3 regions of the Latilactobacillus parasakei genome follow, and region 1 is predicted to be linked to each of the others. Evidence: predicted binding sites of a transcription regulator. Region 1 holds the regulator's gene; each other region holds the start of a gene.
What was found. Region 1 encodes LexA, which represses DNA repair genes until DNA is damaged. Its sites were predicted from a motif close to CNAACANNTGTTNG; they were not measured.
Positions count from the first base shown of each region.

Region 2: a site for LexA is predicted at 3,860-3,873, ahead of recA (recombinase RecA). Genes of this name have one in related genera too.
Region 3: a site for LexA is predicted at 4,186-4,199, ahead of gshAB (bifunctional glutamate--cysteine ligase GshA/glutathione synthetase GshB). Genes of this name have one in related genera too.

Region 1 is NZ_CP186861.1:23,139-29,375, reverse strand. It holds gene ACPBEH_RS00160 (ABC transporter ATP-binding protein) at 1-1,320, opposite strand, end outside; gene ACPBEH_RS00155 (ABC transporter ATP-binding protein) at 1,322-3,067, opposite strand; gene ACPBEH_RS00150 (YneF family protein) at 3,209-3,439, opposite strand; gene ACPBEH_RS00145 (DUF896 domain-containing protein) at 3,520-3,762, opposite strand; gene lexA (transcriptional repressor LexA) at 3,897-4,511, shown strand; gene ACPBEH_RS00135 (adenine phosphoribosyltransferase) at 4,681-5,199, opposite strand; gene recJ (single-stranded-DNA-specific exonuclease RecJ) at 5,223-6,237, opposite strand, start outside.
Region 2 is NZ_CP186862.1:64,154-70,390, forward strand. It holds partial or broken gene ACPBEH_RS11670 (IS30 family transposase) at 1-513, opposite strand, end outside; gene ACPBEH_RS11675 (hypothetical protein) at 673-861, shown strand; one part of gene ACPBEH_RS11680 (IS3 family transposase) at 1,098-1,314, shown strand; one part of gene ACPBEH_RS11680 (IS3 family transposase) at 1,314-2,167, shown strand; gene ACPBEH_RS11685 (hypothetical protein) at 2,415-2,594, opposite strand; gene recA (recombinase RecA) at 2,587-3,840, opposite strand; gene ACPBEH_RS11695 (replication initiator protein A) at 3,991-4,989, opposite strand; gene ACPBEH_RS11355 (ParA family protein) at 5,626-6,237, shown strand, end outside.
Region 3 is NZ_CP186861.1:450,966-457,202, reverse strand. It holds gene ACPBEH_RS02245 (HAD family hydrolase) at 12-662, shown strand; gene ACPBEH_RS02240 (helix-turn-helix domain-containing protein) at 802-1,656, shown strand; gene ACPBEH_RS02235 (universal stress protein) at 1,697-2,191, opposite strand; gene ACPBEH_RS02230 (hypothetical protein) at 2,254-2,529, opposite strand; gene ACPBEH_RS02225 (replication-associated recombination protein A) at 2,845-4,125, opposite strand; gene gshAB (bifunctional glutamate--cysteine ligase GshA/glutathione synthetase GshB) at 4,258-6,237, shown strand, end outside.

The DNA of each region.
Region 1 (6,237 bases):
CATGAACGCATCTTGTAAAACTAACCCCATTTTACGGCGTAGTTCTGCTGTTTGAAAACTGCGGATATCTTGACCGTCAATTAAAATTTCGCCTTCATAAAATTCATAAAAGCGCATCATAACGTTGATAATCGAACTTTTACCAGAACCGGTATGTCCCACTAGCGCAACCGTTTGGCCCGGTTCAACGACAAACGAAATATCATGAAGAATTTCATGCTTGCCATCATATGAGAACGACACGTGTTTGAATTCAACACGGCCATCGGTAATTTGACTAGCCGCATCTGCATCTTGGGCTGGTGCAAATTCCGTTTGATCCAGAATTCTAAAAATACGACGCCCGGCAACCATCCCATCTTGTAATGAGGATAATGAATCCATCATATTGGTCATCGGATTGAAAAAGTTGCTAACGTACGTCGTAAAGGCATAAACCAACCCAGCCGCAACAAAACTATGCAACGCTGTAAGCCCGAATAAACTTAAAACAACGACTAATGCCAACGTATAGAGCAAATTAACGACCGGTGCCAACAATAAGGAATTAGTCCGAATCATTGCTTCTCTTGTTTTAAGATAATCTTCGTTAACCGATTCGAATTCGGCTGTCAGTCGTTTTTCTTGGCGGAACTGTTGAATAATCGTAATCCCTTCAATCGATTCGTTCAACTTAGTGTTCAATTGACTCAACTTTTCACGCATATGCCGATAAACCTTGGCACTATAACTGCTGTAATACCAAATAATGACTAATAAAATGGGTAAGAAACCAGCCGTTGCTAGCGCAATCTTCGGTGATAATAACCACATTGCAATGAACGCGGAGATAATTGAAAATGAACCCACTAATAATGATAGGAACACATTCCAATAATCAATTAACGTCATCGTATCATTAGTAACTCGTGAGACGATTGATCCAGCAGGCGTTTGGTCAAAATAACGCATGCCTAAACGGTGCAATTGCCGAAAAAGGTCACGGCGCACATCTTCCATCGCACGTTCTGAACCCATTCCAAAAAGGAAGGATTGGGCAAACTGCGTGATAGCTTTCAAAATAACCCCTAAGGCGTATAACCCGGCGATCCCTAATAAAATCTGAGTTGTCGCTGTTTGTTTCGTTAAGTAACGATCCATAAAAACTTGTAATAAGCGCGGCAACAAAATGTTAATCGTTGCTAAACCCGCCGCTGCGATGATTGCGCCGATAAATTGTTTCTTATAGCGCTTGGTATAACCAAAAAGTCGTTTCATAATTTGTAACTGTTCTTTAGTCGATATCTTTTGTGACCATTCAGATTGATACTTTTGTGCCATCCTATTGGCCCCCCATCGCTTGATTTAATTGTTGTTTAACCCACATTTCAGCATACCACCCTTGTTGGGCTAATAAGCTGTCGTGCGTTCCGCGTTCGGCAATCGTCCCGTCATCCATGACAATAATCTCATCAGCGTGCATTACACTACTGAGTCGATTAGCGGTAATAATTGTCGTTTGATTTGCCCGTAGCGTCTTAAGATTCATTAAAATTGCTTCTTCAGTCTTCGCATCGACCGCGGACAATGAATCATCTAAAATTAAAATTTCAGGATCAGTCATTATTGCCCGGGAAATAGCAATTCGCTGTTTCTGTCCACCTGATAATGACACGCCACGTTCACCAACAACTGTGTCGTAGCCCTGTGCAAACGTTAAAATATCTTCATGAACCGCGCCAGAGCTAGCCGCTGCTTCAACGGCCTCTTGTTCTTTTTCAAAATCCGCAAACCGAATATTATCGCGAACATCTGTTGAAAATAAAAAGTTATCCTGTGGTACATAACCAATACTATCGAGTAATGCATCTAATGTGTAATCCCGAATATCGTTCTGGTTAATCTTAATTTGGCCCTGATATTGATCATATTCTCGTAACAGCAACTTGATCAAAGTACTTTTACCAGAACCAACCTTCCCGACAATTCCTAGTGTCTTTCCTTGTGGCAATTGGAAATGCACATTCGTTAAAGTTGGTGTTTGTTCTTCAGGATAGGCAAATTGTTGAATGGCATAGTCAATATCACCAGTTGCCAACGTTTGAATGGCATCTGGCTTTTCAATAATCGTGCTGGTTTCTTTTAATAATGATTCAACCCGATCATAACTAGCATTGCCACGTTCAAGCACATTGAATAAACGACCAATCGCAAACATTGGCCAAACCAAAGCTGCGATATAACTAATAAAAGCAATCAATTGACCAATTGTAATACTGTGGTTCATAACCAACGTTCCGCCATAGATAATCGTGACGAGGTATGTTAACCCAATGATCAAACTAATCGCTGGATCAAATAACCCATCGATAAAGTTGACGCGCTTGTTAATCGCAATTGTCTTCGTCACAATTTGGTCGAAATCATCGATATCCGCTTCTTCTTGACCAAACGTTTTTAAAACTTTGATCCCAGAAACACTCTCTTGCGTCTTATCATTTAATTTTGAAAAGGCTGCTTGTGATTCTCTAAAAGCGGTATGCAAATGCGTGCCTAAGCGCCCTGAAGCCACTGCTAATAATGGCATTGGAATCAGGGCCATTAATGTGAGCCGCCAATCGACAAAAATAATCATCGCGATGATGGTCGTCCCACCCGTAATAATCGAATCCGCAAAGGTTAAAATACCGGCGCCTGCAACTTGTTGAATCGCGGTTAAATCATTGGTCGCATGGGCCATCAAATCGCCAGTCCGGTGTTTCTGGAAGAAAGTTGTATCCATCTTCATAAAATGCCAGAACAAACGACTCCGCAATGTCCGTTCCAACTTGGCAGCGCCACCCCAGATACGAGTCCGCCAACCATAGCGAAAGAGATATTGTAAAATCGCGGCTGCTAATAAAACCCCAATCCACATTAATAAAACCGACGCCTTTAACTTTCGAGCGGCCATTAAATCAATTAACGTCCCAATCACTTTTGGTGGCACGATTTGTACAATTGCAACTAGAACTAAAAAAATAACCCCTAATATATAGCGGCGATATTCTTGTTTAAAATACCAGCCTAACTTCTTAAATATACCCATAAAATATCTCCGTCTTCAAAATTAGATAATCCTCATTATAGCAATCTTAGTTCAGTGGGACAATTATTTCTCTTCCAATAAAAAGAGGGTTCCATACAAAAATAAGTTTTTGTACGAAACGCCTCTTTAATTAAGTCATGTTTATTTTTTTCTACGTTTTTGTTGTGCTTTCATTGAGCTCATCATCTGGTTTAATTTCTTTTCAGATGGTTTTTGCCCCATTTGCATCATCATAGCTTTCAACATATCTTCATTAACTGGTGGATTTTCTTCGAAATATTTCTTCATGTAAGCACGTGCGCCGAAAAAGCCAGCAACTGCACCTAATAATGCCCCAATGACAAAAATTAATACGCCTATTCCAATATTCATATCTTATGCACCCCTTCCTCATTCAGTTCACTTAAATATTCTACACATTATTGCACTAAAAAGAAAGCGGAATTCCTAGATTAATCGTCACGTAAACCCTTTTCACGTTGGATGTCCTTCACTTTTTCAGGTGTGACTTCCTTACCATCTTTATCATAAACTTGTAGCATCTCAACTTGTGAACGGAAACTAGAACGGAAATCCTTCAAATAAGCGTCCCGTAGTTCTTGACGTTCCGTTGTTTCTTCAGGTGTTAACCCTTCTGCTTTTGCTTTATGTGCTAATTCGTTGATACGATCGAGTCGTTTTTGATCCATTGCCATCATCGGCCTCCAAATTTAAACTTTTATCCTATTTTGGACTAAAATGCTCAAAATGTCAAAAAATACGAACACTTGTTTGAAATCCACCTATAAATATGCTACTATATGCTTAATAGAACGAATGAGGTGCGCTTATGACTAAAACTGAATCCAAACAATTAGAGGTCTTACGTTTTATTCACGAACGTGTTCAAGACAAAGGTTACCCACCAACGGTCCGTGAGATTTGCGAAGCCGTTAATTTATCGTCCACTTCTACTGTCCATGGCCATTTAGCCCGACTTGAGAAGAAGGGCTTATTACAAAAGGATCCCACTAAGCCACGGGCGATCGAGTTAACGCCCGCTGGCTTAACGGCAATTGGGGCGACACCCCAGAAAATTCCAGTCTTAGGGGTGGTTACTGCCGGTGTGCCTATCTTAGCAGTTGAAGAAGCAACTGATTATTTCCCGCTTCCACCTAGTTTGCAAACCGAACAAGATTTGTTCATGCTAACAATTCGTGGTGAAAGTATGATTAACGCCGGTATCTTAGATGGCGACGAAGTCATCATTCGCAAGCAATCAACCGCCGATAATGGCAATATTGTCATTGCGATGACTGCCGAAGATGAAGCAACCTGCAAACGGTTCTTCAAAGAAGCAGATCACTATCGTCTCCAACCAGAAAACGATACGTTTGAACCAATCATTTTAAATGAAGTCAGCATTCTAGGGAAGGTCGTTGGCCTTTACCGCGATCGCATGTAATAAAAAAGAAGTTCGCTTAGGCGAACTTCTTTTTTTGTCTGTTTCTCTTTAACGTGCTTTCACCAACTGCTTTTTGCGCTTTGCTACATCAGTCAAATCACCGGCTTTGTCAGTAATCCGCCTGATTAGGTAAATGCTCAAAAGCAACCGTTGATGACGCACTTCTTTATTAATATTCCATTAATTTGAAAATATCATAGTCCTTAATCTTTTCGCGGCCGTTTAAGTCCTTCAATTCGATGAAGAAGGCTGTCCCAACGACGATGCCACCTAGTTCTTCAACCATTTTGATTGTTGCGGCAATTGTCCCACCGGTTGCTAATAAGTCATCTGTCACTAAGACTTTTTGGCCTGGTTTAACAGCATCCTTATGCATATACAACGTTGATTTACCGTATTCTAAACCATAGCTAGCTGAAACTGTTTCGCGTGGCAACTTACCCTTCTTACGAGCAGGTGCAAAACCGACACCTAATTTGTAAGCAACTGGGCAGCCAACGATAAAGCCCCGGGCTTCAGGGCCGACGATCATTTCAACGCCTTTGTTTTTAGCGTATTCAACAATTTTATCCGTTGCTGCTGCGTATGCTTCACCATCGGACATCAAAGGTGAGATATCACGAAAAGTAACGCCAGCTTCCGGAAAATCCGGAACACTTGCGACATAATCTTTAAAGTTGATTGACATATATAATTCGCTCCTTAACTCTTTTAGCGATTTGCTACTGCTGGGAGAGTTGCTAGCCAGTCTTTCACCTCGGTAAAGGTTGAATAAACAAGCTGTTTTTCCATTTCAATTTTAGCTAATCGTTTTTGATAACTTGGTGCACTTTCCAGTGCATGCTTTTCAGGTTGTAACTCGGCCATAATCAGACCACGTTCTATTCTAACAAATCCGAGGTCAAAAAACACCTGCAACATGAAAATCATTAGCGGTAATTGTAATTTTAAATACGCCGCTAATTCAGCTAACCGCGCTTTTTCGATATTTGGGTGCTTCCGTAAGTAGACTAAGAAAGTCGCAAACTGCTGTTTTGTCGGCATTCCTTCTAAGTAAGCAGAGTGTTTAGCATAAAAAATCAAGCTTAATTTAGCGGCCTGTTGTTGTTGATAAAATTGTTCAAAAGCAGTTAAATCAGCCGGTTCATCAACCACAATCAGCTCTTGGCTAGTAGCAACTTGTTCATCGGTCGCTAACAGCGCCTGACTCCCTGCCGGTAAATAAGACTGCAGTTGCTCGCGCATTTTATCATTGAAAAAGACGTAGTCGCCTGTTGATTGGAATAATTGTTTTGTCAGGCGATTACTGCGCTGATCAAGTATGACTTGCCCACTCGTGGCAAGGTCTTTTACCATTAATTGCAACGTCGTCTGGCCACGCCAAGTATTCTCACTCAAACTTCCGACTAATTTCACATCTTCAGCGGCAGTTAAATCGGGCATCAAAGCACCTTTATTGAAAGCTAAAACCGCTAATTGTTGTTGTTGATCAACCGCCATCATCTTCAAATGCTTCTGATCAGCACCAATTTGTTTGACATCGGCTAACTGGGGCGCACTAAGTTCAATCAACGGTTCTGGATTATCACTGCCAAAAGGTGCCAGTTGTTGTAATGCTTGGTATAAATCAGGCGTAATATCAGCCAAGGTCAGCGCCAAATCAACTGGTAATGGTTGGCGTCCCGTTAAATCTAACTGATTAACTTGCGCATACTCGTTCATTGCA
Region 2 (6,237 bases), on a different replicon from region 1:
GCCTTACTGCATCCACGAGGACCAACAACTGTATCCATTTCAAAATCACCGATTCGGTTACGATGGTTAATGACTGGTGGTCGTTGTTCAATTGACGACCACCAGAGATTGGTTATATTTTGAACGTTGGTCGCTTTTACGCCGTTGGCGCAAACCATGTTCAGATAGCTCGCTTAAGGGGAAGTCTATCTGTCCATGATTTAACCAATTATAGATAGATTTAGTCGCTAAATTAAATTCATGCGCAATAGATTCTGGTGGCCAGCTTAAACGTAGGTGGTTCAGGATTAATTGTTTCAAAGTGGCGGTCAACTTAGTTTTGCGGCCGCACTGAGTCCGTTTACGTTCTGTATCTGCTTGTGCCAGTTCAGCTTGATAAGGATGACAACGCGATAATTCGTATGAAATAGTCGCTGGTGAACGGTTTAACAGATTGGCCATTTCAATATTGGGTAGTTCTAACTCACAGAAAGTTTCAATTTTAATTCGTTCAGAATAGGTTATACTAGACAAAAGATCAGCTCCTAAAAAATGGGTTTGTGGTAAACACCATTTTAAAGGAAGCTGATCTTTTTTGTCCGAACAGCGTTCGGATTAATTTTACAATCTACCATTAAACGTTCAAAAGTTGTCGAAAATAATTTAAATAAGGAGAAGCATTCAAATTTATCAATGATCAAAAAAATTAAAGCGCAGCTTCAATATGATACTGAAGATGAACGTCAGGATCATATGAAAAATATTGATTCATACAAGCAAAAAGTATTCGATTTAAATGGAGAGATTAAAACAGTACAACAAAAACGTAAAGACTGGAAAAATAAAATTGTTGATTTAACGGACGACTTGCCCCAAAAGTAGCTTCTCAAATAAAGAGCATAAGGAAACCTGCATGCAAATCGCTTTAGCGATTGCGGAGTAGGCTGTGTCTACTGGGTTTCTAAGGGATTTAATTGCATGCAAAAAAACACGTATAAGTACCCAAATAGGTCCGTAGACCTCTTCGGGTACTTATTGATATATCAACGATTAGGGCTCCTATGATGGAATTACGGACAAAATGTTCGATATAATACATCATAAAGGAGCCTTTTATTATGGCAATTAAATATTCAAATGAATTTAAAGAGTCGATTGTTAGCTTAAGTCAGACTGGCCGTTCGGCCAACTCACTGGCTAAAGAATACAACGTCAGTGTTTCAACGGTTACTAAGTGGATTAAACAAGCTGATCCTAACAACACTAAAGTGCTATCATCAAATGAACGTGCTTTGATTAAAGAAAATAAACGGTTAAAAGAAGAACTTGATATTTTAAAACGAGCGGCGGTGCTCATGGCAAAAAGCTAATTATTAAGGGGCGTACCCTCGTGTTAGAAATCGTCAACGCTAATTTACGTGCTGGGCACCGCATTACTCGTATCTTATCAGTACTCAAAATCCCGCGCTCAACCTACTATGATTATCTACATTGGCAGCCAAGTAGAACTGAATGCCGACGGCATTTACTTAAGCAAAAAGTGTTAGCGGTTTGGTTAAGATATCCAATGTATGGCTATCCACGATTAACGATCTTACTAAATCAACAGTCTGATATTCACGTTAGTCAGCGTCTGGTCTATCAACAAATGTGTGAATTAGGGATTAGATCTAGAATGGTTAAACGAATCAATAAGCCAACCACTCAGACTGATTATGATCAGCGACCAAACTTGATTAAGCAGTTAACTGATCAATCTGGTGTTTTATTGACTGATATTACGTACATTCCCCTTAACCATACTTGGTGTTACCTAGCTAGTGTCTATAATCCAGTAACCCGACGGGTTATTGCTTACCAACTTAATACGCAGATGACTAAAGAACTAGCGACTAACGTTATTACCCAAGTCATGGCGCAAGCAGTTAAACCACAAATTATTCATAGTGATATGGGAAGCCAATACACAAGTGACTTATTTGAGAGCGTTTTATCGAAGTATGGTATCAAGCATTCTTACTCCCGTAAGGGTCAACCCGGCGATAACGCGCGAATTGAAAGTTTTCATTCAATTTTGAAACGTGAATACGTTAATTTCCAAGATTTTAAGACAATTCATGAAGCAACCGCCGGAATTGATAACTATATTCGTTGGTATAACAGTGATCGTATTTCACTTGTAGCGTAGCTACAGACAATTGAATTTTTAATCAGCGCGCTCAAAACGTACGAATGTTGGGGGCTATTTAAAGCACCCTAAAGCGGTTTTAAAGGTTGATTTAGATTAAAATCTCTAACTCAGAAAATTAAATTAAGTAATTTAGATTGAAAGTCAAATTTGTTCGTACTTTTGTGTCCGGATTCTTGACATAGGAGCCTCTTTTAATCGTTCTTTATAGCGCAATAGCGCTTGTAAATCAGCTTTAGTTAAAATCCTAATCTTGTTTTCCAGTCGTCTTCTCCTGTCTAATCTTGATTAAATAGGCCTTCAACTCTTGATATTCAACCTCTGGGATAAATTCACCGTTGTATTGAAAATCAATATACGCCCCCAATTCAGCTTGTAGTTTAGCTTTGGCTTCAGCAGGTGTATAACCTTTTGGCAAATTATTCATCGGCTTTACCAGGTGAATCATTTTCAGTTGGTGTCTCTGTTAAAAAGGGTGCCTCTAGATCCAACCGCTCTGTCCCGTAATGTTCGTCAGCTTTTTTAGGCGTTTCAGGTGCTTGGGCCTTAGGCGCTTTAACCGTTTTATCAGTCTTGCCTTTCGCCGCTTGCTTGTCGACCGGTTCTGTTTCAGGCTCTTCAGGGGTATTAAATAACTTATCGCGCAATAATGTATTCAGGCGGCCAAACTTTTCAGGATCATTTTCCAGCGTTTGAATCGCATTGTTGCGGCCTTGTCCTAACTTCTCACCCTCAAAATCAAACCACGAACCCGATTTACCAGCAATTCCTTGTTCAACGGCATTATCCAGGACATCAGCGACATAAGAAATCCCCCGGCCGTAATAGTTCGTCACTTCGGCGACCTTGAACGGTGGGGCCATCTTATTTTTAGCGACCTTAATTTTAACTTGGTTCCCGAGTGGTGACTTGTCTTTACCACCATCTTTGATTAATTCACCCCGTCTAACTTCCAAACGCACGCTGGCGTAAAATTTAAGCGCCCGCCCGCCGGGCGTTACTTCAGGGTTACCAAACACGACCCCCACTTTTTCACGAATTTGATTAATGAAAATCACAATGGTTTTCGTTTTATTAACCGTTCCAGAGAGTTTACGTAACGCTTGCGACATTAATCGTGCTTGCAGGCCGACATGGGCATCACCCATTTCACCTTCGATTTCAGCTCGTGGGACCAAAGCGGCCACTGAATCAACGACTAAAATATCAACGGCGCCGCTAGAAACTAAAGCATCAGCAATTTCAAGCCCTTGTTCACCAGTATCTGGTTGGGACAAGTAAAGATCATCAATGTTAACCCCTAAATGCCCCGCATATACAGGGTCCATGGCATTTTCGGCATCAATATACGCCGCAGTTCCGCCTCGCTTTTGCACTTCGGCAACTGCCTGCATGGCTACGGTTGATTTACCGGAACTTTCAGGCCCATACATTTCGATAATCCGGCCCCGTGGAAAGCCACCAATGCCTAACGCTAAATCCAGGGAAAGAATGCCCGAAGGGACTGCTTCAACATTGGTTGCCTTATTTTCACCCATTCGCATGACGGCACCGTCGCCAAAGTTCTTTTTAATCTTTTGTAACGCGCTATCTAACGCCTTTTGACGCTCTTTAACATCAGTTTCTTGTTTGATTTCAGCACGCTGCTTGTCTACTTTAGTCTTATCTGCCATGTATAACCCTCCAATTAGCCGAACGCTTGTTCTTATTATAAAATAAGCATAGCATAATTGTGAGAATAATCGCAAGCAAAAATCAATGATTTCTCACTGAACGTAGTTAAACCCCTTATCTATCAAGGGATTGTCGTTCAAAAAAAATTTTTAATCCCAGAATAACGTCTGCCCGTTAACTTTGTTGGCTTCGATACAACGGGTGTTTCCAATCATTTCAAATTCAGCAAAAATAGCGCTGTAAATGTAACTATTTAGGTCAGTGACTTGGTTTAAACGCACCTGTTGAACGGCTCGCATTAGTGTTGCATGGATTGGTGTTGCGACGTCTGTATCGTGTAAGTCAAACAAGCTACTTTGAAGTTTGTGACTGTTTAAGGCTTGCTTTTTAGCCCGTAATACGGTTTGTTGGAGTTGCATAAATTTCATAAAATCATTGCCTGACAACAGTTTGATATCTAGCAATTGTTGTTTAGTAAAGATTGCCTCGTTGTTCAGGTGGGTTTCAAACAGCGCAGCGTCTTGTTGTTCCGTGACCGATTTTTCGTGATCGGAGATAGTATCTGCTTTTAAAGTATCTGTTTCTATGTTTTTTAAGTTATTAGTATTATTAATATCAGTATCACTTGTTTCCCTTTTGGGGAAATCTAGAATTCCTTTTTTAAGAAATCTAGATTTATCAAGGGTTCCAGCTTGTTCGTCATGCATAGATGTTGGTAAATCAATGTTTGTCACTTCTTCTGAAAGTGGATTTTCAGGCGTTTCAAGTTGATCGATGCCATAGATATCGTGATCGCTAATTTCAGGTTCAAGCAAATACATCCGGTTAGCACGTCCTTGCCCCATGCGCTTCATAAGTAACAGACCAGCTTCTTTCAGCTCGTTCTTAACGCTGTTTACTTTGTTATGGCTGCAACCTAGAATCACCCCTAGTTGTTCTCCTGTGTAAATAAAATAGATATTGCCTTCAGGATCAAACCAGTGATTCTTGATGGATAGCTGGAGCCGATCAGAAAGAACGGCGAACGCTAGTTTTGCCTCAGCACTTAATTTTTTGTACTTCTCGCTGGTCATAAAGACTTTGGGTACTTGGAAGAATTTCAAAGCATATTGACGTTTGATGTTGTAGTAGTTTGGTTGATTATCCATAGTGATCTCCTTTGAATTAAAAAAGAGCGAACCCGCATTTGCGAGTCCGCTCTAGAAATTAAGAGTAAGCAAATGCGAGCCTGACATTCGTCAGTAACCCTCTATAAAAGCCACATTAACCTACTTGTACGTCTATTTAAATAAGCCTAAAACTGTTGCCATTTTAATTAAAATGACCTATAATTAAAGACATAAGATAAAAGAAATGGGCAGATAATTTCTTTTTTTAGTAGGTCATCACGAATTCTTACTTCGTGGTGACTTTTTTTTATAGGGTTAATACTACACTTAACATATACGGCATGTCAAACTTTTAATTGAGTATAGAAATATAGAAATATAGAAAATTATAAATATAGTAATATCTAAATTTTAAAAAGGGGAAATATAGATATTTCTCTAAATCTATATTACTACAAAGGGAAATATAGAAAAAAACACCAGGATATTTACTATTTTAATAGCGTTTAGTTTTAAATATAGAAATATAGATATTACTATACTTCTAAAATTCTATATTAAAGTTTTTGATATATAGAAATTTCTATATATAGAAATTTAGAAAAATAGATATTTCTATATTTGCAAGTGTGATTTTTTGTGGTAATATAGAAATATAGAAGGCGGGGTAGTGTTATGTTTGAACAAATGAATAGATTAGATGGAATATTTAAGGAAAGAAAAAAGGCAGTCACAATCATAGTGGGTAATCAAAAAGGCGGAGTTGGTAAAACAACTAATTCATATTTGATAGCATATACTCTTGCTAAATTAGGTATCAAAACACTTGTTGCTGATTTAGATCCCCAGAGTAATAGTACAAAAACTCTGATGTTGACAAAGTCTAAGAATTCAGATCATGTTAATACAATTAGCAAAACGCTTATGTGGGGAGTTCAAAATAAAAATTTAACTGACTTACCAGTAAATATATTAGAAAATTTAGACCTGTTGCCAAGTTACATTGATTTTGAAGAATTCAGTAAATACATTTATAAAGGAACAGAAACTGATTATGAAGAAACGCATGTGCTTGAACCACTATTTGAGCCGTTAAAGCAACGCTATGATGTTATTCTTCTAGATGTACCACCTTTGAATAAGGAAGTTACTAAGAATGCTGTGGTATTCTCTGACTATGTTTTAATCTCGTTACAAACACATGCTGACTCACTGACAGGAGCAGAGGAATATATCGAAACCTTAATTAAATTGAAACAAAAGTATGATTTACCTGTAGAAGTCTTA
Region 3 (6,237 bases), 430 kb from region 1:
TTAAAACAAGTATGACAGTTAAAGGTGTAATTTTTGATGTTGATGGGATCTTAGTTAACAGTGAACCGTATTATTTTGAACAACGCTTAACGTTTTTAAACGCAATTGGGGCTAAATTAACCGTTGAAGAAAGTCGCCGCCAAATCGGATCCAATATGAATGCTGTTTTAAAGCAGGTTTATCCGGATAGAACAGTGAATGAATATGCAATGATTAAAGAAGGGTATCGCTCATATAAGCGTAGACACCCGATTCGATTTGATGCCATTTTAAATCAGGATGCACAGCCGCTTTTAGCTGAGATTGCACCGAACTATCAAATCGGGCTTGCTTCAGCTGGTGAACGGCAAATTATTGAGCAGATGCTCGCTGAAACGAAACTAGCACCTTATTTTGAAACAATCGTCAGTGGTGCAGAGACAGCGCACAATAAACCGGCACCGGATGTTTATACAACTGCAATTGCACAATTGGGGTTAAAAAGTGATGAAGCAGTGGCCATCGAAGATTCTGAGTTTGGCATTAAGGCTGGTAAGGCGGCGGGATTAACCGTCATTGCTTTAAAACCGCTTGACAGTCAATTTAAAATTAACCAAGAAGAGGCTGACTATCGTGTTGAATCTTTAACCGAGGTACCGGCTATTCTGGCACAATTATCATAAAAGTATAATCTTGAACCTGAGATTATTTTTTAGTTAATTGGCTAAATAACGTATATTAATACCTGTTTATCGTATATAATGGTAGGCAGGTATTAAGTGTCAACGGGATTAAATAAGAATGTCACTGGGGAATTTGAAGATGATGAAGATATTAGGGGAAAACTTTAAACGAATCCGTAAGTCAAAAGGATTCACGCAAGCTGATTTAGCGCATGGTATTTGTACGCAAGCGACGGTTAGTCTCGTCGAACGTCGTAATCAGGTGCCGAGTACGAAAATCTTAATGCAGCTTTGTCAACGCTTGGAAGTCTCGGTCGATAAAATTATCGTCCAAGAAGAAGATCAATTACACGTTTTAATGCGTAAGTTACAAGATTTAGCAAATGATGATGAGTTTGAACAGGCCCATCAAGTGATTCAACAGATTCATAGCAATGAATTGGTTGAATCTGAAGATTTCAAACGTTATTACTACTATCAAGGACAGATTAGCTTGTTGTTACAAGATAGTCCGGATGATGCCCTCTTTTTCTTCCACCGGGCCTATGAACAGTATGTAACGTCAAGAACCGACACATACGGCGTTTTATGCATTATTGGCATGAGTTTGGCTAATGTGAAGAAGGGACAGTTAGATCGCGCGCAAAAGCAGGTTGATAAGGCGATTCGGATTATGGATAGCGAACCGGGCTTAATGATGATTGATTTTCCGAATCATCTGCGGATTTATGGCACCATCGCTGAAATTTTCTGTGCATTAGGGGCTTACCCGACAGCACGGCGTTATGTACAAGAAGCGATTCAAGATGCGTTAGACAAACATAGTTTGTATCTATTGGATTATCTCTACTTCGTTTTAGGCCAAATTGAAGTTCAACGCGAAAACGACCAAAAAGCATTGCAACATTTTCACGTTGCCCAAACACTTGCGCAAATTAGAAAGCATCCTTTAATTTTGACGCAAGCCAACGCACAAATTCAAAAATTGGCATAAAAAAAGCTGAGGACCTAGGTCCTCAGCTTTTTTAGTGCCATTAAATATCTTGGCCAATACTACTTTTTTTCTTATTGAGTGCATGTTTATTATCGAGATCTGTTCTAACCACTAAAACGTCGCAAACAGCTGTCCGCGTAACGTATTCCGTTACTGAACCGATTAATAATCGTTCCACCGCGTTTAGCCCTGTGGCACCAATCATAATTAAATCAATGTCTTTTTTCTCAGGGACTTCACGAGCGATGAGGCTCTTAGGTGCCCCATATTCGATACTGTAATCAACGTCGGTTAAGCCGAGGTCATTGGCAGTCACGATATATTCGTCCATTGTTTTTTTAGCTGTTTCAGTTACTTGTTCGACCATTGCTGAATCGAAACTTGAAATGTTTTGGAAAGCGCGTGTATCGATAACGTGAATCAAATGTAATTGACCGTTGTTTCTAAGGGCTACTTCAACTGCTTTTCTAAAAGCAAGTTCAGCTTCATAAGAACCATCAATTGCGACCAAAATATGTTTATATTGTTGTAACATAGTCATCACCTCATTTAGATTTACAAGCTTATTGTACGCTAATTCAAGAACAAAAGTAAAACTTAAAGACTAGAAGCAAAAGATAATGCAACAAATCCAGCGACTAAACTAGCTGCAATCACGGTGATTAAATTCCACGTGAGAGGGAGTGCTATAAAAATAACGAGGCCTAACACGGCAATTAATAAGAGTAACCAACCAGCAACTAGCATGCGACGACCTAAGCGACGGTTCTCAGCGAGGTTGAAAAGCAAAAATGATTTATTCTGGTAGTAACAAAGCACACCGCCTAATAGGGCAATGACTGCCAGAAATAAAATAAGCACAAAAGAAATCAAAAGAAAAACCTCCTAAAAATTGTCAACAAAAAAGGGCCAACGCAAACGTTAGCCCTGTCAAAGTCATTGGACTTTGGGAAATCTAGTGGTACCGTAGAAGCTTCCCGATAGTTGAGCCCGCTTTAATATGCAGGTGGGTCAGACTATTGTTAGACTTGGTTCCTTCATGAAAAAGTATACACTCGCTAACAACTCGTCCATCCCATTAACGAATTACTTGATCGGTCAACATAAGGTGGGAAGACGCGCATACCTTAGAAATCCTACTATTATAGTAGCATGCTTATGGGATTGGCGCAACTTATTTGTAACCGTTCACTTGTTGCGACTTGCTTGTCTGAGTCGTTCTAGTTGTTGCTTTAAAACTTGCTCGTATTTACCAGTTGCCTTGGCTTCGTAATAATGACTGCCTAAAAGCTTAGCGGGCAGGTAATCCTGTGCAACCCAATCATTGGGATAGTTATGCGGGTACTTGTAATCAACACCGTGGCCAAGCTTAGCAGCACCGGCGTAATGTGCGTCTTTTAAATGTGCGGGGACTTCACCGGCCTTACCGGCGCGAATGTCGCCTAACGCATTATCGATGGCTGTAATGGCTGAATCTGACTTAGGTGAAAGACAGAGATCAATCACGGCAACTGCTAGTGGAATGCGGGCCTCAGGAAAGCCCAATTGCTTGGCAGCTGTTACTGCTTCAACCGTGCGGGCGCAGGCTTGGGGATTAGCTAAACCAACGTCTTCATAGGCCATCGTCATCAAACGCCTACTGATAGATGGCAAATCACCAGCCTCAATTAAACGTCCCATGTAGTGTAAGGCAGCATCAACGTCGCTACCACGAACGGATTTTTGAAAGGCTGAGATAACGTCATAGTGCGCATCGCCATCTTTATCGTGGGTAATGGCCTTTCTTTGAACACACTCCTCAATCACAGCGATATCAATATCGATTAAGCCAGTTTCTGGGTTTTTAGGCGTCGAGCGGACGGCCAATTCTAGCGCGTTTAAAGCACTTCGAAGATCACCATTGGTGACTTGCGCGAGGTATTTTTCAGCCGTTTCATCGAGGTTAACGGGTTCATCACCCAAGCCTTTTTGCGGATCGGTTAAAGCGCGTTGAATGGCGACGTGAATATCCGCTTCATTAAGTGGATGAACTTCAAATATCTGGGTCCGACTCCGAATGGCGGGGTTGATTGTGATATAAGGATTTTCGGTGGTAGCCCCAATCAGAATAATTCGACCGCTTTCAAGATGGGGCAGTAAGAAATCCTGTTTTGTTTTATCGAGGCGATGAATTTCATCGAGTAATAAAATAACGGTACCGCTCATTTTAGCTTCTTCAGCGACAATTTGGAGATCCTTTTTACTATCTGTTGCGGCGTTCAGCATCCGAAAGGCGTATTGCGTGCTACCAGCAATGGCGCTGGCAATACTGGTTTTTCCGGTGCCGGGTGGGCCATAAAGAATCATTGACGAAAGTAGTTTAGCATCAACCATTCGTCGAATGATTTTTTGCGGACCCACCAAGTGCGTTTGACCCACAATTTCATCGATATTTGTGGGTCGCATACGATATGCGAGTGGTTGTTGCATAGCTGTCATCCTTTAAAATAATGTTTACTATTAGTATAACACGTGTCAAAAATTTAACGACGAACAAGCGTTTTAAAAACTGGTGTGGATGTGTATAATAAGGATACAACTTTGAATAAAAGAGGCCTCGATATGTCCAATCAACTATTTGAACAAATTCAACAATTACATTTATCTCCACTTTTAAATTGGGGGGCCTTCGGTATTGAAAAAGAAGGACACCGAGTGACAGCCACTGGACAATTAAGTCCGCTTAGTCATCCAAAAAGTTTGGGTTCTCGTGATTTTCATCCGTACATTAAAACTGATTTTGCTGAAATGCAGACGGAATTGGTTAGCGATACCTTCGATAATACCGACGAAATCATGCAACAACTAGGTGCCTTATCAGAAGTACTTGAGATGAATTTAGTCGAAGATGAATTGATTTGGCCCCTCAGTATGCCACCTGTATTACCAAGCGACGAAACGACGATTCCAATTGCAGACGTCGCACCAGATGCGCGTGCTTACCGTGATTACTTAGTCAATCGTTATGGTCGCCGGCTACAGATGATTTCGGGTGTCCATTTTAATTTTAGCCTGGCCCCAGCTTTAATCGCGCGCTTATACGATGAGGTCTATCATGATCAATTTGCAACGGTGAAAGATTTTAGCGATATGTTGTACTTACAAATCGCACAAAATTATAGCCAATATCGTTATCTATTAACTTATTTATTTGGTGCTAGTCCGATTACTGAAGCGCATTTTCAAACAGATACAACGAATTTGCCGGAGCATGCAGTTCGTAGTTTACGCTCGAGCCAACTCTTCGGTTATGCCAATCATGACTTAGTTGTCTCGTTTGAATCAGTTGCTGCGTATCACGATTCATTGGAACGGGCAATTAATAAAAAACAATTGATTTCAGAACGTGAATACTATGGTAGTGTTCGGCTACGTAGTCACGGGCATCTTGCCCAAGACGGTGTCGACTATCTTGAATTCCGCGGTTTTGATTTGAATCCATTCGCTGCAAGTGGTGTGACACAAGAACAACTTGATTTCTTACATCTGTTCTTTACGTACTTATTATCGTTACCTAAGGCTGCTAAAAACTTAACGGATCGCATGACAGAAGGGCAGCAGTTGAATGAAGCGATTGCGCTTGAAGATGCGACAAAGGTATCGGCACAACAAGCTAAGATGCAAATGTTGATGGCTAATATCCGGCAATTTATTACAACTTACCAACTGGACCAACGGTTTATTGATGCGTGGACGGTTATGAATGAACGAGTTAATGATTTCAAACAAACATTGAGTTATCGACTAGCCCAAGAAGTCCAAGACGATTCTCTAACCGCTTTTGCCATGCAACAAGCACGGCAATTTAAACGCGAATTAACCGAGAAACCATTCCAATTACAAGGTTATACGGATATGGAATTATCAACGCAAATGTTAATGCTAGATGCCTTTCAAAAGGGGCTCCACGTTGCCGTATTAGATCGCAGTGATCAATTTGTCGAGTTAACCTACCAACAACACCATGAGTTGGTGAAAAATGGCAATATGACCAGCCTCGACCGTTTAATCAGCTGGCCGTTAGTGGATAATAAAGTCGTTACCAAGATTGTCTTGGCTAACCAAGGTATTCGCGTCCCAGCTGGTGCTGAATATGCGGATTTACAAGTTGCTAAACGTGACTATCAAGCAGCCTTTGGGCAACGGGCGTTGGTGATTAAGCCTAAGACAAGTAACATGGGGGCTGGGATTACGACCTTTTTAACACGGCCGTCAGAAACTGATTTTGTTACAGCCTTTAAACTCGCACAACAATACGACCAACAGGTGTTAGTTGAAGAGTATATCGCCGGTTCAGAATACCGTTTCTTAGTCATGGATCATCAGGTGCAAGCCGTCTTGGAACGCGTACCTGCCAATGTTGTTGGCGATGGCCGTTCAACAATTACGCAATTGGTCGCTAAGAAAAATCGGAATGAGTTACGTGGTGAGGATCACCGCACACCACTTCAAAATATTCGCTTAGGCGCTCGCGAACAATTGATTTTGAAACAACAAGGTTACCAAGTCGATGATGTGCCAATGCGTGGGTCGCAGGTCTTC